DNA from 2 places in the Janthinobacterium sp. BCJ23 genome. Region 1 is predicted to be linked to the other one. Evidence: riboswitches for the same ligand, from Rfam matches in the RefSeq annotation. Region 1 holds a riboswitch; the other holds the start of a gene.
The links. A riboswitch is a leader RNA that binds a small molecule or an ion and turns the genes downstream of it on or off. The one in region 1 is predicted to bind thiamine pyrophosphate.
Positions count from the first base shown of each region.

Region 1 (11,479 bases):
TCCGCCCCGAGGATATTCCGATGCTGGCGCGTGAAGAATATTGCTACAACTGGTATGTGGCGGCGTTTAAGGGCATGCTGAGTGGTATCACGATTCGTTTGCGCCACGGCGACAGCGGCGCAATCAGCAAGAGTATCTCGACCGAAATCAACCAGCCGCGCGGCTTGACGATGGGGGAAATCGAGAAGCCCGGCATGCAATACCTGGGCACGCACCACCAGAAGCCGGTCCTGATCGATTTCGACCACGAAGAGGGGGGCAAGGCCGTCGGTTACGTGATGGGCCTGAACTCTGTGACCGATTATTGGGACACGACGGCCCATCTGCTCGACGATACGCGCCGCGAACAGGGCGGCGTCAACGAGCGGCGCGAGTGTTTGCAGGGAATGGCCGCGGACGGCGGGTTCGCCACCTTGAAGCCCTATCAGGATTACGCCTGCCGCATCGACGGCGGCAAGGCGCTCATCGCGCTCTATAACAATTTCGTGAAGGCATGGGATCGCGCTATCGACGACCGCACGCGTTCGGCTTCCACCGAATGTGTTAGCCAGGAGTTGCCATGTGGCAGCCCACCGGCGCGGCTGTTGCGCGAGGCCGGGCCGGACGACTCTACCGTGCAGATCGTCCTGACGCAGCCCGAGGAGCAGGACAAAACCATCAAGGAAACCTACTTTCGCGCCGTGACCCAGGCCAGCCTGGCGGCCGGCTACCTGTATGTGGAAAACCAGTATTTCCAGTATGAAGATTGGGCCGCGCACTTGCTTGCCGAGCGCAAGAAGGTGGTTGCCGCCTGGAAGGCCGGCAGCGTGAAAGCGGGCAAGACCATGCGTGATATGCCCGTCATGCACGTATTCATCGTCATCCCGGTGCCGGAGCGGGCGCAGATGGTGCCGCGCACCCACGACACGCTGGCGGCGCTGGGGCAGCACGATGGCATGACAGGGCAAAATACCATGATCGACGACTACAACAAGCGACCGAAAACCCGGCGTGTCAGGGCAGGGTTCGGCATTTCCACCGAGGCGGAAGTCAAGTTGCCCGACGTGGTGCGGCATTCCAACGGCATCAACAAACCCGGCGTGATGACGCTTGAAAGCGAATTCGGGCTGAAGGTGTCGGTGGCCATGCTCAATGTCAGCGCGTTCGATAACGACCGCTGGCGCTACCGTGAAATCTACATCCATTCCAAACTGATGCTGGTCGACGACGTGTTCATGACCTTGGGCAGCGCCAACCTGAATCAGCGCAGCATGGCCGTCGACAGCGAAATCAATATCGCCACCGTCGATCATCGCGTGGCTCGGGACTTGCGCAAGCGGGTGTGGCGCATGCTTAGCGGCGGACTGGTCGATGGCGGGGGTGGGACGAAGGGGGAGATTGTGGATGCCTTTGAAAAGTGGGGAAACTTAATGAAAGCCAATCGAACGAAAAAGCTGGCAAAACAAGGCGGAGCAAAATTAAAAAAAATGATTGGTTTTTTGTTGCCATTAGAAGATAGCCGAAGTTCTACTATACGTCTGGGGTGAGCATGAAACAGTATCAAAATATATTCATTCGTCTGCCATGTTCCGTATTGGTAGTTCTCCTGTATATCCCTTTATTCGCCTGCAAAATGCCAAACGACAAAGAAGAAGTCTTGCCACGCAACCAAAGCCTGCCCCTCTTCAATCCGCATGTCCCTGATTTCATTTGTGAAATCGAATCGAACAAGGTGCCGCCCATCGATGCGCAAGCCGAGGACTGGTTTCTCGAAGCACGCGCCTTGGAAGATCCTGAAATTTTTGTGGAAGACCGCGATTATAAAAAAATCATCGATCTGACGCGTCAGGCGGCGCAGCGTTTGCACTGGAAGGCGATGCTCAATCTGGCCAGCCTGTATGTGGAAGGACGCGATCCTTTAAATGGTGAGGAAGAAGCGGTGCAACTGGTGGAAAAGGCGATGCGGCTGGGCATACCGGCGGCCTACGACCGGATGGGAACGTATTATGCGAACAGTACGGGTGTGACAGGCGATACCACCCGGGCTTATGCCTTCTGGCAAAAGGCGGCTGTCATGGGAAATCCTCAGGCGATGGCATTTTTAGGAGAAAAATTAAGAGCGGGAACAGACGGTGCTATTCCTGGATATTGGGCCAATATTCCTGTAGCGATAAAAATGATGGCGTGTGCGCTTTCTCAAGGATATGGGCCTGCTGCGTTTAACCTGCACTATTTGTATGCAATACCAAGAGCTGCAAATGGCGATGAGATTGGCGATCGAACTCCTGCAACCAAACAGCGTGCTCTAAATGTATTGCATGAGGGAGTCAAGTTTGGCTGCGCAGAATGTGCGAGCGCATTGGCAATTGAATTCGGTTCTCCTTTTGATCTTGCCGATATGCTGGCGCCATACGTGGACAAAGCTCGCGGCGAACGTTATGCCGTACTTAATCGTGAACTGGGATTCAATCCCAATGCGCGCTTTCCTAATCTGGACAAGGTATTGCCACTGCCCCCCGCCGACCTGCCACCCTGGAATGGCGACAGGGATACCTTGCTGCATGAAGCCAAGGGTGTGCGCCCACCGCCAGTCATCCCGAAGCCAAGCGCCGCCTCGCTGTTGCAAAAACCATATTTCCTGGCCGCCGGCTATGCCCTGCGTCCCACCGGCTTGCACAGCGACGCGCCGACCGCGCCATTTTCCGCATATTGGCAACCTGTCGCTGGGCAGGGTTTGACGGAACCGGCCTGGCTGTTCGGTGAAGGCGAAGAGTTCCGCCATTTCAGCGTGCTCGATACCGATGGCAAGAGCCGTTACGGCCCCGTGATATGGGAACAGTGTCTGACGATACGGCACAACCATGGGGCAGTGGAACCGCGCGCGGTGCACGGCTTGCTGCGCGAGGTGGCGCGGCCCGAGCCATGGTTGAGCTGCGCTTGCGACCAGGCCTGTCCGGTCAGCGGCGTCTGGCAACCGTGGGTGGCGGCCGACCATCCGCTGCAGGCGATCGTCAACCAGTACTGGCGCCAGGCGTGGCTGACCCAAGGCGCGCCGTTCCCGCGACCGCGCCGCGACTGGCTGCTCGATTTGCCAGACGACGATGTGACGTGGCATTTGATGGATGCGTCCCTTGCAGATCTCGGCTAAGGCTGAACGTTAGCGATATCTCTCATAGGCGACCCTGTCCCAGCCTAAGAAATAGTTTCTATCTGCATATCCGACCTGGCCCCGGCTCCCTAGGCGGGTGCGGTCTTTTTTTTCGCCGCGCTGACGATGAAGGGCCGCTCTGAGTCACCGGTTTGTGCTCCCGGCATCGTCCGCACTGTTCACGCACCACCGCCTGCCGCCTTGGCTGTGCCACGTATAATTCCTCGCACTATCCACCGCTATTCTTTTTCGACAGGCCCGCCATGTCCCTGACTCCCGATTCGCTGCCAGATTGGCAAACGTTTGAAACGGCCTATGACGTTGAAGCAACCTGGCTCAGGCTGGCCACTGCATCGTTGGCACTGCTCGGTGCGTCCCCATTCAAGGACCAGGCATTTTCAGCCTTTGCCTTCAACGCCGTATCGTTCCCGTCCCTTTCGCTGAGTTTTGACACCGCCCCCGATAACCGGGAGCGTGGTGATTACCCGCCGGACTGGTCGAACGAGTGCATGGAAGTCGATGTGCCGGAAATCGGCCAACTATGGGAAGAGGGGCATGCAACGATAGAAGGCGCGCTGCTCGATCTGATCGACGCTGCCGATGACGCCTTGCTCGAGTCCATCGAGGAAGGCTATCTGCACAGCTTGAGAAAAACCATGGTGCGGCTTGAGACGCGCCATGCTTTCGAGCAGATCAGGACCTGCGCGCGATTCTGGACCGTGGTCACGCAAATCGATGCCGATACGGATGAAGAGGAACGGCTGCTCGACCAGGTGCGGCTGGTGGCATTGGCCAGCCATGCATGAGGGGCTGACTGCTATATCAGGGCTTTCCAGGCCCTGACTTCTTCGTTCGTGAGCATCGGCCCCCAGCCGCCGCGCGGCGCCGCATCGTGCTGCGCATAGTGCGCCAGCTGCGGTACCGCCACATCATGCCGGACACAGATGTCAAGCACGGCTTCCAGCTGGCGCCGGCTTGCCGGAAGGTCGTCGCCATGCCAGGTACAGGCGCTCGTTTCCAGCACATGCTGAACAAGCTGCTCCAGCGCGCCGAGCAGGTGCCCGGGTATCGCCGTGCGGATGTCGTCCGGCCAGGGATCGCCCATGCCCGTCACGGCCAGGGAAGCAAAGCCGCGCTCCCAGGCCGCAAAATCTCCGGGCGCGACCTGCGTTATTTTCCATATGTGGCCGGCGAACGCGGACAGCGCCGGATGGTGAATGTCGAAGCGCAGGCAAAAGCGCTGCAGGCACGTCACGGCAATGCATTGCCTGGCGATCACGGAGAGAGTGTCTATCGATATATTGTGCATAAATTGACGGCGTTTCAAAAATAATGGCTGGTCTCGGCTGAGTGCCTGCTTTGTCAGCTCCCTGGTGCATGCTGCTTCAGCTTGAATCATTTCTCAAGGACAAGCCAGGACCAGCTCACCCCCGCCTGGCGATTCTGCGGCTGGACGGATGGCGCCTGCGTGCTCAGCATGACCTTGAGCCCATGCCGCATTGCCAGGTCTGCCGTTTCACTGGCGGATACGTCAAAGATGCGGCGGCCTTTCGGGGGCGGACCATGCCTCAGGGAAATGACGAGTACTGCGCCGGGCTTGAGCAATGTGCTGATATTGCCCATCGCCTCCATCCTTTCTTCCGCCGCCAGATGCATCCAGACGGCAGCGACGACAATCAAGTCATACCTGGTGTGGCGCGCGCCTATCGTGGACAGGGCGGGCAGGCTATCGTTGATCCATTCGAGGTTGGCCAGGGCATGCGCCTGCATGCCCGCCGCGCGGAAGGCGGCAACGGGCTCAAGCGCGATCACCGTGTGTCCCAGGCTTGCCAGCCACGCCGCGTCGCCGCCGGTTCCCGCGCCGATGTCGAGCACGGCGCCTGGCCGCGTCGGCAAGAGATGGGCAACGGGGCGGTATTTATCCAGGAAGGCAACGCTTTCATATCGGGCGATGAGCCCTCCTGCATTTTCCGCATAGCCCTCGGTGCCGGGGACAGTGGATGAGTCCATGGGATCCTGCATGATCAGCGGGCGCATCTGGCGATGGTCATCATGGCTGTTCTCCCGCTTGCTGACGCGCCTGCCGCAAGGCCTCTACCGGCAACTGGAAAAAGCGCGGCACCATGGCTGGCGACAGGTCGTCGCCACCGTCCGCCATGGCCAGCCGGCCACTGAGCAGCAGCATCACGTAGCCGTGGCCCAGCGACCAGCCGGCGCTGGCGGCGGCCTTGTCCCAGCGCGGATCGAGACCCGCTTCGCGCACGGCGGCGCCGGCCGTTTGCAGCACGTACTGGAAGCACGCTTGCGCCGCTTCCAGCAGGGCGGGGAACTGGCGCACGTCCTGGTGCTCGAACATCAGCCGGTAGTGGGCCGGCGAAGCCAGGGCGAATTCGATGTATTGCTTGCCCAGCAGCTGAAAACGCTGCTCGGAGGGCAGGCTGCCCTGCGGCGGCAGTTCCGCCTCCCATTTGGCGATCAGGCTGGCGAAACCGGCCGCCGCCACCTCGGCCAGCAAGGCTTCCTTGCTGGGGAAGTGGCGGTACACGGCGGCGATCGATACGCCCACCGTGCGGGCCAGTTCGCGCAGCGAGAGGGTGGCGTCGTGCTGCTGCGCCAGTTGCGCGATGGTGGCGGCGACCAGGGTGTCGCGCAGGTTGCCGTGATGATAGGTAGTCGTTATCGTCATTCTATGTTATCGCTGTTCACATTGTCGTGTATGATGGCCATGTTATCACTGAACACATGGAGAGCACATGCAAGAGATGAGCAACGTGGTACGCGCCGTGGCCATGCCGCCCGGCGCCAGCATCGCCCCTTTGTACCAGGGCAGCAACCTGGCCGACGCGTATGCCGTCGGCCTGCCCAGCGCTGGCGTGCGGCAGATGGATATGCAGGCCCTGGCGCGCGTGGTGCTGTGCAGCCAGCCGCGCTGGGCGCAGTGGCTGCTGGCGCTGCGCGACATTATTGTCACGCCCTTCGGCATCAAGACGGCGAAACAGCTGGCGGCCAAGCCTGATGGACGCATCGGCATCTTTCGCATCTACGCTGTCAGCGATGACGAAATCATCGTGGGCGAGGACGACAGCCACCTGGACTTCCGTTTGTCCGTGCTGCGCAACCGGGATGCGGGGCTGCATGGCAGCATCACCTTTTCCACCGTCGTGCATTGCCATAACTGGATAGGGCGCAGCTACATCCTGCTGATCCGGCCATTTCACAAGCTGGTTGTGCGGCGTACGCTGGCGCGCGCCGTCAAGGGAGGCTTTGCCTGAGCCGGTTGAACAAGGCAGGGGCGGGGCTGACGCTGCGGGCAATCTTGCTTATTCATGGCCGGTATTGCATACTGCACCACCAGCCTCATCACGATTCCCATGAACGATACGCTTCTCCTGCTGGGTTTTGCCACCACGCCGCTTGAACTGATTTCCTTTGTCCTGGCACTGACAACCGTTGCGCTGAACATCCGCCAGAATCACTGGGCGTGGCTGTTCGCCATCATTTCCTCGGCCGCCTACGGTTTCGTGTTTTTCGAGTCGCGCCTGTATGGCGACATGGCTTTGCAACTGCTGTTCATCAGCGTCTCGTTCTGGGGCTGGTACCAGTGGCTGCATCCGGCCAGCGGCGGCAAGACCCTGCCCGTCACGCGCCTGAATGGCCGCGGCTGGCTGGCCTGCGCCGCGGGCTGGCTGGTCGGCTTCCTGTTGATCGCCTGGCTGCTGACGACGACGGATACGGACGTGCCCCATGCGGATGGTTTCCTCACGGCAGGCAGCCTGGTGGGCCAATTCCTGCTGTCGCGCAAAAAGCTGGAAAACTGGATCGCCTGGATCATCGTCGACGTGCTGTACGTGTGGCTGTACCTGCACAAGGGCCTGACCCTGACGGCCGTGCTGTATGCGTTCTTCGTCGTGATGGCCATCATTGGCTTGCTGGCGTGGAGGAAGTCGGCGCCGGCCGCTCCGAGCGCGATGGTCCTCAAGTGATGGATCGTTGCGTGCGCGTGGCCATCCTGGGCGCGGAATCGTCAGGCAAGTCGACCTTGGCGGCCGCCCTGGCCGAGCGCTACGGCACCGTCTGGGTGCCTGAGTATTTACGTGAATTTGTCGAGGCGCAGGGCAGGGTGCCCGTCTCGGCCGACCAGTTTGGCATTGCGCGCACGCAAGTCGAACGCGAGGCGGCAGCCGCCGCGCAAGCGCGCAACTTCCTGTTTTGCGACACGACGCCGTTGATGACGGTCGTCTACAGCCGCCATTATTTCCATGGGGCCGATGCACAGCTGGCGACGCTGGCCGATGCCACGCAGTACGATTTGACCTTGGTGACGGCGCCCGACAGCCCGTGGGTGGCCGATGGCTTGCAGCGTGAGTCGGAAGCCGTGCGCCAGCTGATCTACCGCTACCTGCTCGACGAGCTCGACGCGCGCGGCATTGTGTACCACGTGCTGCACGACAGCCTGGAGGCGCGCCTGGAACAGGCGGCGCCTTTGCTGCAGCAGGCGCTAGCTGCAGCGCCTGCCATTTCCCTCAATTAAAAGTCGAACTGCGCCGACACCTTGAACGTGCGGCTGGCGCCCGGATACAGATAGCCGTCCGATTCCGGCGTCACGTCGCGCCAGTAGAACTTGTCTGCCACGTTGTTGACGCTGGCGCGCAGCACGGTGCGCGTGCCGGCGATGCGCGTGGCCCAGGCGGCGCCCAGGTTGAACACGTTGTACGACGGCACGAAGGTCGTGTTGTTGTACTCAAACGCTTTCTTGCTAGCAAACTCCCAGCTGCCATTGACGCTCAAGCCCGCCACCTGTTGTACGGCGTAGTCCGCATGCACGGCTGCCTTGAAGGCCGGCACGTTGGGCACGCGCTTGCCATCGAGGGCGGCGTTGCCCGTGCCCGACTGCTGGCTGTTCAGGGCCGTCACGGAGGCGCCCAGGCTCAGCTTGGACGATGTCTTGCCCTGGGCCGACAATTCCAGGCCACGGTGCTGTGCCTGGCCTTCGCGCACGAAGTAGCCTGCGGCATTCTGGAATTCCAGGCCCTTGCGGATCTGGAACAGGCTGGCCGCGACCATGAAGTCCGGCGTCACATCCATCTTCGCGCCAAGCTCGATCTGCTTGGAGCGGCTGGGCGTGAGTTCTTCGTTGGCATTCATCGCCTTGCGGTCGGCCGTGCCGCCATGTTCCATGCCTTGCGAATAGGCCGCATACACGGAGACATTGTCGAGCGGGGTGTAGACGAGCGAGACGTTCGGCAGCAGGAAATCGTGCTTGGCGCGGATTTCCTTGTCGGCCTTCAGTACATACTGGTAGCCGTCGACGTCGATATGGCGCAAGCCGCCATGCAGCTTCCAGTTCGGTGCCAGGCTGACGATATCCTGCACGAAGACGGAGTTTTCCGTGTCCTTGCGCACCAGGCGTACGGGGCCTTGCACACCGGTCGACATGGCGACGATCTGCGGGTGGTAGATGTTGCTTACGCCAGCCCAGTCATACACGTACAGGCCCGCGCGGTCCTTGCGGCGGAAGGTCGAGACGCCGGCCGTGAATTCATGGCGCAGGGAGCCGGTGGCGAACTTGCCCTGGATCATGGCTTGCGCGCTCAGCGGCTTTTTCGTCTCGCCCAGGCTGCGGTAGTCATACACGTCGTAGTCGCCATTGCCGCAGAAGCCAGGGTACAGCTCCTGTCCGCTGCAGCCGTACGGGAAGGCCGTGTAGTCGTCGCGCTTGAACGAGTGCTGGTTGGCCGACAGGGTGGCGCGCCAGTCGTCATTGAACGCGTACTGGAAGCGCAGGCCGATATTGCTCGTGACGGTTTCCACAGGGCGCGTCCACGGCTGCAGGTTGAGCATGGCGTCGGCGCTGATGCCGGTCGGCAAGGTCGTGTTATTCAGCAGCTGGAAGCCGGGCGCCGTCGCCTGCGCCTTGTCCTGGTAGTCGGCATCGAGTTGCAGCAGGGCTTGCGGCGAAATCTGCCAGTCGAAGGCGCCGGAAATGAATTTGCGGTTGCCGTCCGCGCCCTTGATGTAGGAGCGCAGGCGCTCGGCCGCCACGTTGACCCGGTAGCCGAAGCGCGTGTCTTCCAGGCGGCCGCCCAGGTCGATGGCGCCGTACAGGGTGCCGCGCTCGCGCGTTTCCACGGTGACGGTGCGCAGCGGTGCGGCGGTGGGGCGCTTGACGATGAAGTCGATCACGCCGCCCGGCGCGGCCACGCCAGCCTGCAAGCCTGCCAGGCCCTTCAGTACTTCGATGCGTTCTTTGTTTTCCAGCGGAATTTGCGTGTCGCCAGGAATGGCCACGCCATCCTTGCGGTAGCTGGAATTGTTGTCGAGCTTGAAGCCGCGGATGGAAAACTGTTCTGCATAGCCGACAGCGTTGTAGGCGTCGTTGATGCTGGCGTCGAGCTTGACGGCATCGCTGAGATTGCGGATCTGCAAGTCCTGCATGTCTTTCTGCGAAATGACGGTGACGGAAGCCGGCGTCTGCAGCAGCGGCGCGTCGGAAAAACCACCGACGGAGGCGCGCTTGACGGCGGGCGCCTTGCTGGCCGTGACGACGACTTCGGCCATGCTCTGGGCCTGCGGGTCGGCGGCTTCGGCGGCGTCATTCGCGGCAAAGGCCGGTGCGGCAAACGCGTGCAGGATCGCCAGGGTCAAAACAGAAACGGATAAATTCGGTGTGGACATAGATTGCTCGTGGTTCAAGCCGTCTCTGTAAGGAGCACGGCAGGCTGCTTGTTCGGCTGGCGCCAACGCAGGAGCTATCAAAGGAGGGAGGTACTTTGCGCTTTCCTTCGCTGGCATTATCCAGATCAGGTACGAAGGGTATCTCTCACCCGGATGACTGCTCCAGGACCCCTAGCGAAACGACAGCTTAGCATGAAGCACGGCCAGCTGTCCCACCCTGCTGACCGTTTTACAACAGTGTGGTGCGATCTACAGGCTCAGTTCCAGCACCTTGCGGCTGATGGCGGGCGTGATTTCACGCTGTTCGCCCAGCGCCGTCATGCCGTGCGCTTCCAGGGCGGACACGACGGCGTCCACGCTGGCGTGGTTCAGGCCATAGTCGGCCAGGCGCGTCTTGACGCCCATGTGGCGGAAGAAGAATTCCGTGCGCGCGATGGCCGCCTCGATGCGGCCATCTTCGTCGCCGCCGTCCAGGCCCCAGACGCGGGCCGCGTACTGCAGCAGCTTGGCGCGCTTGGCTTGCTTGCGCACGCGCAGCATGCTGGGCAGGATGATGGCCAAGGTTTGCGCATGATCGAGCTCGTACAAGGCCGTCAATTCGTGGCCGATGGCGTGCGTGGACCAGTCCTGCGGCACGCCCACGCCGATCAGGCCGTTCAAGGCCAGGGTGGCGCTCCACATCACGTTGGCGCGCACGTCGTAGTCATCCGGATGCGACAGCGCCTTCGGGCCTTCCTCGATCAGGGTCAGCAGGATGCCTTCGGCAAAGCGGTCCTGCACGGAGGCGTTCACAGGGTAGGTCAGGTATTGCTCCATCACATGCGCGAACGCGTCGACGACGCCATTGCCTACCTGGCGCAGCGGCAAGGTGAACGTTTTCGACGGGTCCAGCACGGAGAATTTCGGATACACCTTGCGGCTCATGAACGAGCGCTTTTCCTGCGTGGCCTTGCGCGTGATCACGGCCGAGCCATTCATTTCGGACCCCGTGGCCGGCAAAGTCAATACGGTGCCGAAGGGCAGGGCGGCCTCGACGATCTTGCCGCCCTTGGCCAGGATGTCCCACGCCTCACCCTCATGCAGGGCAGCCGCGGCGATGAACTTGGTGCCATCGACCACAGAGCCGCCGCCGACGGCCAGCAGGAAATCGATGCGCTCGCTTTTCACGAGGGCCACGGCCTGCATCAGGGTTTCATAGCTGGGATTGGGTTCGATGCCGGCAAACTCCATCATCGTATGCCCGGCCAGCGCCGCCTTGACTTCATCATAGACGCCGTTCTGCTTGATGCTGCCGCCGCCATACGTCATGAGCACTCTGGCCTGGGGCGGGATCAGTGCCGTGATGGCGGCGATCTGGCCCTGGCCGAAGAGGATTTGCGTCGGATTGTAAAAGTCGAAATTGAACATGGGGCTCCTGCCGCTGAGGTTTAGGCTGTTGCTGAGCCATGATTATGGCCGAACGGGTGGAAACGTGTCGTGGACGCTTGAGCTTTTCGCCCGCGCGGTGGAGAATGCAGCCGATGTCACCACCACGCGAAAAGGAATGCGCATGACCACCGTCCCACTGGAAGAATCCGGCCTGCCGGCCACCGCGCTCGACATGCACCGCGCCATCGGCGCCACCATCGCCGCGCTGCAGGCGCTGGACTTGAATAGCCAGCGTTTCGAGGCGTGCAC
Region 1 is NZ_JCAQAW010000007.1:31,617-43,095, reverse strand. Features, by position in the region: gene AC54AG_RS20430 (phospholipase D-like domain-containing protein) at 1-1,526, shown strand, start outside; gene AC54AG_RS20425 (tetratricopeptide repeat protein) at 1,529-3,127, shown strand; gene AC54AG_RS20420 (hypothetical protein) at 3,391-3,933, shown strand; gene AC54AG_RS20415 (hypothetical protein) at 3,945-4,526, opposite strand; gene AC54AG_RS20410 (class I SAM-dependent methyltransferase) at 4,523-5,137, opposite strand; gene AC54AG_RS20405 (TetR/AcrR family transcriptional regulator) at 5,178-5,813, opposite strand; gene AC54AG_RS20400 (DUF2867 domain-containing protein) at 5,881-6,399, shown strand; gene pnuC (nicotinamide riboside transporter PnuC) at 6,499-7,110, shown strand; gene AC54AG_RS20390 (AAA family ATPase) at 7,110-7,658, shown strand; gene AC54AG_RS20385 (TonB-dependent siderophore receptor) at 7,655-9,802, opposite strand; TPP riboswitch at 9,888-9,985, opposite strand; gene AC54AG_RS20380 (iron-containing alcohol dehydrogenase) at 10,052-11,209, opposite strand; gene AC54AG_RS20375 (ferritin family protein) at 11,352-11,479, shown strand, end outside.

Region 2 (11,479 bases), on a different contig from region 1:
CTCACGTCGAGCAGGCGGTCGGTGTCGTCCCAGTTCGGGGTAACCAGATACAGTCCACGCATGATATTTTCCTTATTGAATGAATCGTTGCGGCATCAGCTGGCCTGGCGCTATCGCATAGGCGCCGGTCAGGGCCGCATGGCAATAGCGTTGCGCGCCATCGAGCGCCTCTTGCATCGGCATGCCTTGCGCCAGGCGCGCCGCGATGGCGGACGCCAAAGTGCAGCCGCTGCCGTGAAATTCGCCAGGCAGGCGCGGCCAGCGCCACTCGCGCTCATTGCCAGCACCATCGAGCCAGCGGTTGACGATCACCTCGCCTGTGCCATGGCCGCCCGTCACCAGCACGTTCTCACAGCCTTGTTCCAGCAAGTTTCCCTCGCCGCCCAAGGCCAGCGCTTCCGGCCCGTTCGGTACGATGACGGTCGTCACCGGCAGCAAGGGCGCCAGCGCCAGTACGGCATCATCCCGGCTGAGCACGTCGCCATGGCCGCTGGCCAGCACGGGGTCGAGCACGACAGGCAAGCTTGGGCGGGCCAGCCGCAATTGCGCGATCAGTTGCGCGATGACGGCCGCGTTCGCGGCGCTGCCGGGAATGCCGATCTTCACGGCATCGATGCTGATCTTGTCGATCAGCGCCTGCGCCTGGCGGCGCAGCAATTCCGGCGCCACCGGTTCGACGCCAAAGACCCTGTCGTTGTCCTGCACCGTCAGCGCCGTGATGACGGGCAAGGCATGCGCGCCCTGCGCCGCAATGGCCACGATATCGGCGGCGATGCCGGCGCCGCCCGACGGATCGGCGCCGGCAAACACGAGCACAGTGTGGCGCATCGGCACCGTCACGCCAGCCGGCCCGCCATCGGCGACGACGGCGACGCGGCAAATTTACGCGGCATGCGTCCCGCCAGGAATGCTTCGCGCCCGGCCCGCACGGCCAGCTTCATCGCATGCGCCATGCGCACGGGGTCGCGCGCGCCGGCAATGGCCGTATTCATCAGCACGCCATCGCAGCCGAGTTCCATGGCAATGGCCGCATCGGAAGCCGTGCCCACGCCGGCATCGACGAGCACGGGCACTTTCGCCTGGTCGATGATCAGCGACAAATTCCATGGATTCAAGATGCCCATGCCCGAACCGATCAGGGACGCCAGCGGCATGACGGCCACGCAGCCGATGTCTTCCAGAATCTTCGCCTGGATCGGATCATCGCTGCAGTAGACCATCACGTCAAAGCCATCCTTGACCAGCGCCTCGGCCGCAATCAAGGTTTCCGGCATGTGCGGAAACAAGGTCTTTTCGTCACCGAGCACTTCCAGTTTCACCAGATTGCGTCCGCCCAGAAGCTCGCGCGCCAGTTGCAGGGTGTAGACAGCGTCCTTGGCGTTGTAGCAGCCGGCCGTGTTCGGCAAAATCGTGTACTGGTCCGGCGGCACGACATCGAGCAGGCTGGGCGCGTTCGGGTCCTGCCCGATATTCACGCGCCGGATCGCCACCGTGATGATCTGCGCCTCGGCCGCATCCGTCGCTTCGCGCGTCTGCGGTAAATCCTTGTACTTGCCGCTACCGACCAGCAAGCGCGATTGATACTGTTTGCCTGCGATGGTCAGCAGGTCGTTGTTATTACTGTTCATTGCTTTTTCCTTAGTTCAGCCGCCGCCGATGGCGCGGACTATTTCCACTTGATCCTGGGTTTGCAAGACCTGCCCCTGCCACGCCTTGCGCGGCACGACATTGCGGTTGACGGCCAGCGCCAGCGCCTGGTTTTCCAGCGACAGCGCGGCGATCAGTTGGTCCAGGGTTTGCCCCGGCGGCACCTGGTGCGGTGCGCCGTTGAGCGTGATGTTGATGAATGCAGGCATCACGCTCTCCCTCAGACTTTGCGGTACAGCTCGGCGCCGTTCTTGATGAATTCGATGGCCTTGATTTCCATGCCCTGCTTGAGCGCCTTGTCTTCCGCGATGCCCATGCCGGCCGCGTATTCGCGCACTTCCTGCGTGATCTTCATCGAGCAGAAATGGGGGCCGCACATGGAGCAGAAATGCGCCACCTTGGCCGAATCCTTGGGCAGGGTTTCATCGTGGAATTCACGCGCCTTGTCCGGGTCCAGGCCGATGTTGAACTGGTCATCCCAGCGGAATTCAAAGCGGGCTTTCGACAGCGCGTTGTCGCGGATTTGCGCGCCCGGATGGCCCTTGGCCAGGTCGGCCGCGTGCGCCGCAATCTTGTACGTGATGATGCCGTCCTTGACGTCCGCCTTGTTGGGCAGGCCCAGGTGTTCCTTCGGCGTCACGTAGCACAACATGGCCGTGCCATACCAGCCGATCATGGCAGCGCCAATGCCGGACGTGATGTGGTCGTAGCCGGGCGCGATATCGGTCGTCAATGGCCCCAAGGTATAGAACGGCGCTTCGCCGCACTGTTCCAGCTGCAAGTCCATGTTTTCCTTGATCAGCTGCATCGGTACGTGGCCAGGCCCCTCGATCATCACTTGCACGTCGTGCTTCCAGGCGACTTGCGTCAGCTCACCCAGGGTTTTCAGTTCGCCCAGCTGCGCCTCGTCGTTGGCATCGTAGATGGAGCCGGGACGCAAGCCGTCGCCCAGCGAGAACGACACGTCGTACGCTTTCATGATTTCGCAAATCTCTTCGAAATGCGTGTACAGGAATGATTCCTGGTGGTGTGCCAGACACCATTTCGCCATGATGGAGCCGCCGCGCGAGACGATGCCCGTCAGGCGCTTGGCTGTCATCGGCACATAGCGCAGCAGCACGCCCGCGTGGATGGTGAAGTAATCGACGCCCTGCTCGGCCTGCTCGATCAGGGTGTCGCGGAAGATTTCCCAAGTTAAATCTTCGGCCTTGCCATTGACCTTTTCCAGTGCCTGGTAGATGGGCACGGTGCCGATCGGCACGGGGCTGTTGCGCACGATCCATTCGCGCGTCTCGTGGATGTGCTTGCCGGTCGACAGATCCATCACGTTATCGCCGCCCCAGCGGATGGCCCAGGTCATCTTTTCCACTTCCTCGCCGATCGACGAGGTGACGGCCGAGTTGCCAATATTCGCGTTGATTTTCACGAGGAAATTGCGGCCGATAATCATCGGCTCGACTTCCGGATGGTTGATGTTGGCGGGGATGATGGCGCGGCCGCGGGCAATTTCCTCGCGCACGAATTCCGGCGTGATCTCGGCCGGGATGCTGGCGCCAAACGACTGGCCCGGATGCTGGCGGCCCATCAGGTCGGCTAGGCGCTCGCCCATGGGACCGGACGCTTTCAGCTCACGCAAATATTCCTGGCGGCGCATGTTTTCGCGGATGGCCACGAATTCCATTTCCGGCGTGATGATGCCCTGGCGCGCGTAGTGCATTTGCGTCACGTTCTTGCCGGCGATGGCGCGGCGCGGCTTGCGGTGCAGGTTGAAACGCAGCTCGGCCAGCTTCGGGTCCGCCAGGCGGGCGATGCCGTAGTCGGAGGTCGGGCCCGGCAATTCTTCCGTATCGGCACGTTCGACGATCCACGGCAGGCGCGGCGTGTCGAGGCCCGAGCGGATGTCGATCTGCACGTCCGGGTCCGTGTACGGGCCGGAAGTGTCGTAGACGTAGATCGGCGGGTTCTTTTCGCCGCCGAACGACGCTTCCGTGTCGGACTGGCTGATCTCGCGCATGGGCACGCGGATGTCGGGGCGGCTGCCTTCAACATAGATCTTGCGCGAATTGGGCAGTGGCGCGATGGCGGCTTCGTCGACCGTGGCGGTGGCGGAGAGGAATTTCGGGTTGGCGTTCATTTTGGCTCCTTGGCTAGACTATTTTTAAGCCTGGAGCCAGCTAAGGAGGTTCGGCTGCGCGCACGCGGAAAAGCGGGGTGCGTTCATCCTAAAGCTTCCCTTCGCTGGCATTATCCAGATCAGGTTCGGAGGGTATTTCTCACCCGCGCTTGCACTGTGTTTCCACAGCGAAAGGCAGGACCCCTAGCGTTTGCCGCCTTGCGGCAGCGAGCCAATTATACGCGGTTCACGCCGCGCGGCCAGATGATTTCTTGCAGGTGTCGTCTTTGTACATCGCTCTACTTCTTCTTACCCCAGCGCCAGCTGGTCGGTTCACCCTTCAGCTGGCAGATGAAAATGAGCACGGCAACGATGGCCACTTCATAGACGATGTAGCCCACGAGCATGGTCTGCGGCGGGAACAGGAAAGCGCCGCAGGCGAACAGCGCCAGCGCGGCCAGGAACACCAGCCAGCCCTGCCACGTGATGGGCAAGCCCCAGCCCCAGCCATAGGTCTTGGCGGGGAACCAGTATTGCGGCGTTGATTTGTCAGTCATGATTTTTCCTGGTCAGTATCGATAGCACCCAGTATAAATCAGGCAATGCGATGGCGCTCCGTGACATCGAGGCCGATGCCGCGGTAGCCGATGAAGCGGCTGCCATTGTCGAACATCGGTTCGCCGCTCACCTGCAGGTACTGCGTGCTGCCGTCGAGGTTGGCGCGGCTGTAGATGAAATCGAGAAATGGTTCGCGCGCGGCAATTTTTGCGTCGAGCAGCGCTCGTTCGGTGGCGTTCCAGCGCTGCGGCTCTTGCTCGCTGCCGATGCCCAGCATTTCAGCCACGGGGCCGGAAAAGCGCGTCAGATTGCCCTGCGCATCCTGTTCCCAGTACCAGTCGGACGACAGTTCCGTGAAGCGCTGGAAGCGCGCTTCGCTTTCGCGCAGTTCCGCCGTGCGCTCTTCCACCATCTGTTCCAGCGACTTGTTGTATTCGGCCAGCTTCTGGTACAGCAGGCGCACTTCCAGCATGTTGTGGATGCGCGTCTTGACTTCCACCAGATCGAACGGCTTGCTGACGAAGTCCTTGGCGCCCGCCTGCAGCGCGCGCAGCTTGTGGCCGGGCTGGGCCGTGATCACCAGCACGGGCAGATAGCTGCCCGCCTCGATGTCGCGCAAGCCTTCCATGACCTCGAAGCCATCCATTTCCGGCATCTGCAGGTCGAGCAGGATCAGGTCGTAGCGGTGCTGCTGGTGCAGCGCACGCACGGCTTGCGGGTCCATGGTGGACGTGATGCGCGTATAGCCGGCATTGCGCAGCACCTGTTCCAGCAGCATGACGTTCGCCTCCTGGTCATCTACGATGAGGATGCTGGCGTTCAAAATCTCGGTGGCTTGAAGCATGGCGGTATTCCTAAAAATAAATGCTGAATTAGCGTATTGCGTGAATGTCGTCGGCCAGGCCGTGCGCGGCCGCATGGTGCAGGGCCACGTCGAGCGCATCCATGAATTCGACGACCTTGATCGGCTTGGTCAGGTAGCGGAAGAAGCCCGCTTCCAGGCCCTTCTCGATGTCGCGCGGCACGGCGTTGGCCGACAGGGCCATCACGGGAATATGGCTCGTCAGCGGATCGTCATGCAGGATATGCAGGGCGCCAAAGCCGCTGATGCCGGGCAGGTTGATGTCCATCAAGATCACGTCCGGCTGATACGTGCGCGCCAGGTCGATGCCCAGGTGCGCATCGATGGCCGTGAGCAACTTCAAATCGCTGCGGCGGGCGATCAATTGCTCCACCAGCGCCAGGTTGGCGGGATTGTCTTCCACGTACAGCAAGGTGCGCTGGCTTTCCTGCGGCTCCTGCACCTGTGGCAACGCGTCGCCGTCGCCCAGCACCAGGGCTGGCGCGCTGCTGGAAGCCAGCTCGAACCAGAACGTGGTGCCCACGCCGACCGTGCTGTCGACGCCGATGGTGCCGCCCATCAATTCGATCAGCTGCTTGGTGACGACGAGGCCGATGCCCGTGCCCTCTTCCGTGCTGTTTTCCTGTCCCAGGCGGTTGAATGGCTGGAACAGCTGGGCTACCTGGCCCGCGTCGAGGCCGGCGCCGCTGTCGCGCACGCTGACCCGTACCTTGGCGCCGCGCTGGCTGCAATCGACGGTGACGGTGCCGCCGCCCTGGTTGTACTTGATGGCGTTCGACAGCAGGTTGACCATCACCTGTTTCACGCGTGTGCGGTCCGCATGCACATAGAAGGCCTGGCCGCAGCGGGGGAAATGCATGCGGATGCCGCGCTTTTCCGCCTGCGGCGCAATCATCGCCTGGCAATCCTGCAGCACGTCAAGCAGCGACATCGCTTCCTGCGACAAGGTGACCTTGCCCGATTCGATCATGGCCAGGTCGAGAATTTCATTGATCAGACGCAGCAGATACCAGCCGCCCTTGAGTATCTGCTCGATCGAGCGCTGCTGCGGCACGGTGGGCGGCGGCACGTCGGACGCCATCAGCTGTGCAAAGCCCAGCACGGCGTTCAGCGGCGTACGCAATTCGTGGCTCATGCTCGACAGGAATTCGGACTTGGCGCGGTTGGCCTTTTCCGCCACCAGGCGTGCCTTCTTCAACTCCGCATTGTTGGTCTCGACCAGCGAGCGCGTGTACGCCTGCTGTTCGCGCAGGCGCTGGTCCAGCAAGGCCTGTTCCGCCTCGACCTGCTTGCGCACCGTGTTGTCCGTGCCGATCAGCAAGTAGCCAATGACCTTGCTTTGCGCATCGCGCAAGGCCGTCACGGAAACAATGGCGGGGAAGCGGCTGCCATCTTTGCGGATGTAGGTCAGTTCATAGATGTCTTCGATGCCGCGCGTGGCCTTGAACACGAGCGCTTCCACGCCGGGCGTGATGACGGTGTCGAGTTCGGCACTGAGGGCGGCGGCGCGCGCAACGATTTCCTGCGCATCAGAAATACCGGCCGGCGTCAGCTTGTCGACCACGTCGCTCGCCGCATAGCCCAGCATGCGTTCTGCGCCCACGTTGAAAATCTGGATCACGCCCTGCGCATCGGTGGCGATGCATGAGAAATTGGCGCTGTTGAAAATCGCATCCTGCAAGGCGCCCGCCTTGAGCAACTGACGCGGCAGGCTGGCCGCCACCGTGCGGCGGTACAGCGCCACGAGCAGCATCAGCAGCAAGAAGACCAGCGCGTCGATGACGCAGGCCGTTTCGAACGGCGCGCGCCAGGCCAGCAGGCCGATGGCCAGCAGCACGATGGCGCTGAACGAAAACGCCAGCGCCATGGGCCAGCGCGATGGTGCGCGCGGGGGAATGTTTTCAACAGATTGCATGGGGTAGCCCGGACTGTGACAACGATAAAAGAGAGGATGCGGTGTTCAGCGCGCCTGGCGCTGGCGCACATCCGACAGCAGGCGCGTGAATTCCTTCTTCACCACGCCATAGCATTCGCACACGTGGCCTTCGAGACCGGCGCGGTCCAGCACGGAAATATGGCCACGCCGGTAGCTGATGAAGCCGCGCGTCTGCAAACGCCCGGCCGCTTCCGTCACGCCTTCGCGGCGCACGCCCAGCATGTTGGCAATCAACTCCTGTGTCATGGTCAGCTCGCGGTTCGGCAGGCGGTCCATGGTCAGCAGCAGCCAGCGACACAGCTGCTGTTCCACCGTATGGTGGCGGTTGCACACGGCCGTCTGCGACATTTGCGTGATCAGCGCTTGCGTATAGCGCAGCAGCAAGCGCATGACGGGGCCGGCGCGGTCGAATTCTTCCATCAGCAAATGCGCCTTCAGCCGGTAGCCGACGCCGCCCGTCTGCACGACGGCGCGGCTCGGCGTCGAATTGCCGCCCATGAACAGCGACACGCCCACGACGCCCTCATTGCCGACGCCGGCAATTTCCGACGAACCGCCGTTTTCCAGCAGGTAGTGAATGGAAACGATGGCCGTGGTGGGGAAATACACATGCTGCAGCTTGTCGCCCGAATCGTAGATCACGTCACCGAGCAGCATCGGCACTTGCTCCAGGTGGGGGGCCAGGCGCGCGAAATCGGCGTCGAGCATGGCGGCGAGCAAATGGTTTTGATTCGGGTTGTGCAGCTGGGCATGCGGACTCGACATGGGCAGGTTTCCTGTTTTCCAGTCGTCAGCTAGGGGATCGATGAAAGGCGTCCGAACGAGGGGCGCCATGTGGTGCAGCGTAACACAGCGCTGGCACAGTGACCCGACTATATTTCTTGTCGGCATTGCCGTCCGTTCGGTAGCGAACGGACGGCATTTCGCCGTGCACCCTACAGTCAGTCACTGCCCGGCCTGCCTGATCATGGATCGGCACCGGCGCTGCCACGGGACCACCATGCAATCATTCTTCAAACGCATCTCCATTTCCGTTTCCACCTCGGCCCTGCTCACGCTCGCGTTCGGACTGTGCCTGACGGCCCTGTGCTACGCCTCGGCGCGCCAGATCGAGGCGGAAAGCGCCCGGCTGCTGCTGCAGTACCACGCCAGCGGACACACCTTGGGCGCCGCCCTGCTGCCGGCCAAAGGCATGGGCCTGGACGCCAGCCATCGCGGCTCGCTGTATGTGCTGCTCGGTGGAATGCTGTCGAGCCTGCTGGCGGCCGCATACGTGTATCAGCTGGTCTCGCGCAATTCCGTGATTGCCCGCATCACGGGCGAACGCACGGCGGCGCTGCAGTTTGCCAATTTGCGCCTGTCCGAAGACATCGCCGCGCGCATGCACAATGAAAAGTCGCTGCGTTTGCGCGAACGCATCATCGAAGTGTCGGCCAACGCCATCATCCTGTGCAGCGCCGACGCGCCAGGCTACCTGATCGAGTACGTCAACCCCGCCTTCGAGCGCATTACCGGCTATGCGGCCGGCGAAGTCATCGGCCAGCGCCTGGAAGACTTGCAGGGCCCGGAACAGGGCCGGCAAGACATGCACGCCATTACGTCGGCCCTGCGCGAACAGCGCGAAGGCAAGGCTATCGTGCGCAATTTCCGCAAGGATGGCAGCTGCTACTGGAGCGAGCTGTTCGTCGCGCCCGTGCGCGACGATGGCGATGGCCCCGTCAGCCACTTTGTCGTGGCGCAATACGACATCAGCAGCGTCATGCGTTTCGAACAGGAACTGGAATTCCAGGCCAGGCACGACATCCTGACGGGCCTGGCCAACCGGGCCTTGCTGCGCGAACGGCTGGAACAGGCGATGGCCGTGACGCGGCGCAGCGGCCTGCCCCTGTGGGTGGTCTTCATCGACCTCGACCGCTTTAAATTCGTCAACGATACCCTGGGCCACGACGCGGGCGACCTGGTGCTGAAAAACGTGGCCGAGCGCCTGCGCGACGCCACGCGCGAAGTCGACACGGTGGCGCGCCTGGGCGGCGACGAATTCGTGCTGCTGCTGCCCCAGCATGGCAATGGCGAACCGGGCGCCGCCATCCTGCAGCGCATCCAGGATGCCGTGGCGCAGCCGCTGCAACTGGGCGAATATGAATTTTTTCTCAGCTGCTGCATGGGCGTGGCCGTGTATCCCGACGACGGCCAGAATGCCGACACCCTGATCAAGCATGCCGACATCGCCATGTACCGCGCCAAGGAACAGGGACGGGGCCACTGGCAATTCTATGCCTCGGGCATGAATGCGGGCACCCTGGAGCGGCTGGGACTGGAGAGCGAATTGCGCCACGCGCTGGAGCGAGGGCAGTTCCACCTCGAATACCAGCCCCAGCTGGATCTGGCCAGCGGCACGGTGGTGGGCATGGAAGCGCTGCTGCGCTGGCAACATCCGCAACTGGGGCGTATTCCACCTGCCAGCTTCATCGGCCTGGCCGAGGAAATGGGCTTGATCACGCCCATCGGCGACTGGGTGCTGCGCACGGCATGCGCCCAGGCGCGCGCGTGGCAACTGGCCGGCCATGGCCCGCTGCGCCTGGCCGTCAACCTGTCGGCGCGGCAATTCAAGCAAAAGAATTTGCTGCACGCGGTGGCGCAGGTGCTGGCGGACACGGGACTCGATGCGGCCCATCTGGAACTGGAATTGACGGAAAGCATGGTCATGCATGACGTGGAGCAAGCCACGGCCATCATGGCCAAACTGAAGGCGCTGGGCGTGCAATTGTCGATCGACGACTTCGGTACCGGTTATTCCAGTCTGGCCTACCTGCGCCACTTCCCCATCGACGTGCTGAAAATCGACAAAACCTTCGTCAGCGACATCACGCACAGCATGGACGACGCGGCCATCGTGCGCGCCATCATTTCGCTGGCGCACAGCCTGCGCCTGAAAGTCATCGCCGAAGGCGTGGAAACGGAACAGCAGCTGGCCTTCCTGCGCCAGCACGGCTGCGACCAGATGCAGGGCTACCTGTTCAGCCGCCCGCTGGCTGCCGCCGCCTTCGAGACACTGCTGCTCGAAGGCAGCATGCTGCCCGCTTAGCGCAAAGGTTTAAAAAGCGTGGCGCAGACCGACGTTGAAGGCGCGGTTGCCCGTGCCCACTTCCGTGGCATTGCCCACCATGTAGGCGGCGTCGTTGCGGTTGCGAATATGCGCATAAGCAACATACACCTTGCTGCGCTTAGACAAGGCATACGTGGCGCCGATGGCCAGCTGCCGCGCATCGCGGTTGGCAGCGTCGCGGTCATCCTTGTGCACGTACGAGGCCAGCAAGGTCGTCGCGCCCAGCGGCACGGACACGCCGACGATGGCGTCGCGGCTGTCCGTCGACTGGGCCGGCGCCTGTGCCGCGCCATACGGGTTTTCCCCGAAGAACATGGTGCTGCCGTCGCCCGTGTTGCGGCCATAACCGGCAAACGCGGTGGCCACGCCGAAGTTGTAGTTACCGGCCAAAATCGTGTTGTTCACGTCGGCCTTGCCCGGCTCGCCGGCACGGCTCTGGCGCGCCAGGCGCAAGGTCAAGGGACCGTTGACATAGCCGAGGGCCAGGCCCAGCGAGCGCTGGTCGGCCGCCACACCCGTGTGTTCGCCAAAGCCGTACATGACGGTGGCCGTCACGCCGCGCATTTCAGGCGAGGTGTAGCGCACGGTATTGTCGATGCGCGTGGCCGAATAACCGGCCAGGTTGGTTGCCGCGCCGGCAAAGCCGCCTTCGAACGGGTCGGCCACGTCGGTCAAGGCCTGGCTTTGCAGGTTGTACTGGCGCCCCACGGTCAGCATGCCCAGCGGGCTGTCGATGCCGACAAACGCCTGGCGGCCGAACAGTTGCCCCGCCTGGTCGGAGCGGCCCGTGTCGCTCAGGACACCCGCTTCCAGCGTGAACACGGCTTGCAAGCCATTGCCCAGGGACTCGGTGCCGCGCAAGCCCAGGCGCGAGCCAGCCGATATGCCGCTGGTGAGCTTGCTGATGCCGCCTTCCTGCACCAGGCCGGCGTCCATCAATCCATACATGGTGACTGAAGACGGATCAACTGACGACTGGGCGTGGGCGGCAGGCAAGGCCCCCAGGGTGGCGAGTGCCATCGTGATCGAGATTTTTTTCATGCGGGTTTCCTTGTATAAGCGAAACCAGGAAAGCGCGCGGCCATGGCGCGGCCACAGGCGCCAAGGCGCGCTGGGGAGTGCCGTATCGAAAGACGACGGACCAGGCAGCAAGATTCCTGGCTAAGCTGTGGCGGCAGCGGCGTGCAATGAGCCGCGTTGATTCCGCCGTGAATGGTGCACCGCTGGCGGTGCGCGTGGCTCAGGCGCCCGGCCCGA
Region 2 is NZ_JCAQAW010000012.1:110,199-121,677, reverse strand. Features, by position in the region: gene thiE (thiamine phosphate synthase) at 1-62, opposite strand, end outside; gene thiD (bifunctional hydroxymethylpyrimidine kinase/phosphomethylpyrimidine kinase) at 73-828, opposite strand; gene AC54AG_RS26990 (thiazole synthase) at 837-1,628, opposite strand; gene thiS (sulfur carrier protein ThiS) at 1,644-1,856, opposite strand; gene thiC (phosphomethylpyrimidine synthase ThiC) at 1,868-3,781, opposite strand; TPP riboswitch at 3,861-3,976, opposite strand; gene AC54AG_RS26975 (hypothetical protein) at 4,060-4,317, opposite strand; gene AC54AG_RS26970 (response regulator) at 4,356-5,162, opposite strand; gene AC54AG_RS26965 (hybrid sensor histidine kinase/response regulator) at 5,191-7,095, opposite strand; gene AC54AG_RS26960 (Crp/Fnr family transcriptional regulator) at 7,141-7,881, opposite strand; gene AC54AG_RS26955 (putative bifunctional diguanylate cyclase/phosphodiesterase) at 8,117-10,201, shown strand; gene AC54AG_RS26950 (porin) at 10,211-11,263, opposite strand.
Region 2: it holds a riboswitch for thiamine pyrophosphate, as region 1 does, so the genes downstream of both, thiC (phosphomethylpyrimidine synthase ThiC) here and AC54AG_RS20385 (TonB-dependent siderophore receptor) in region 1, are expected to answer to the same signal.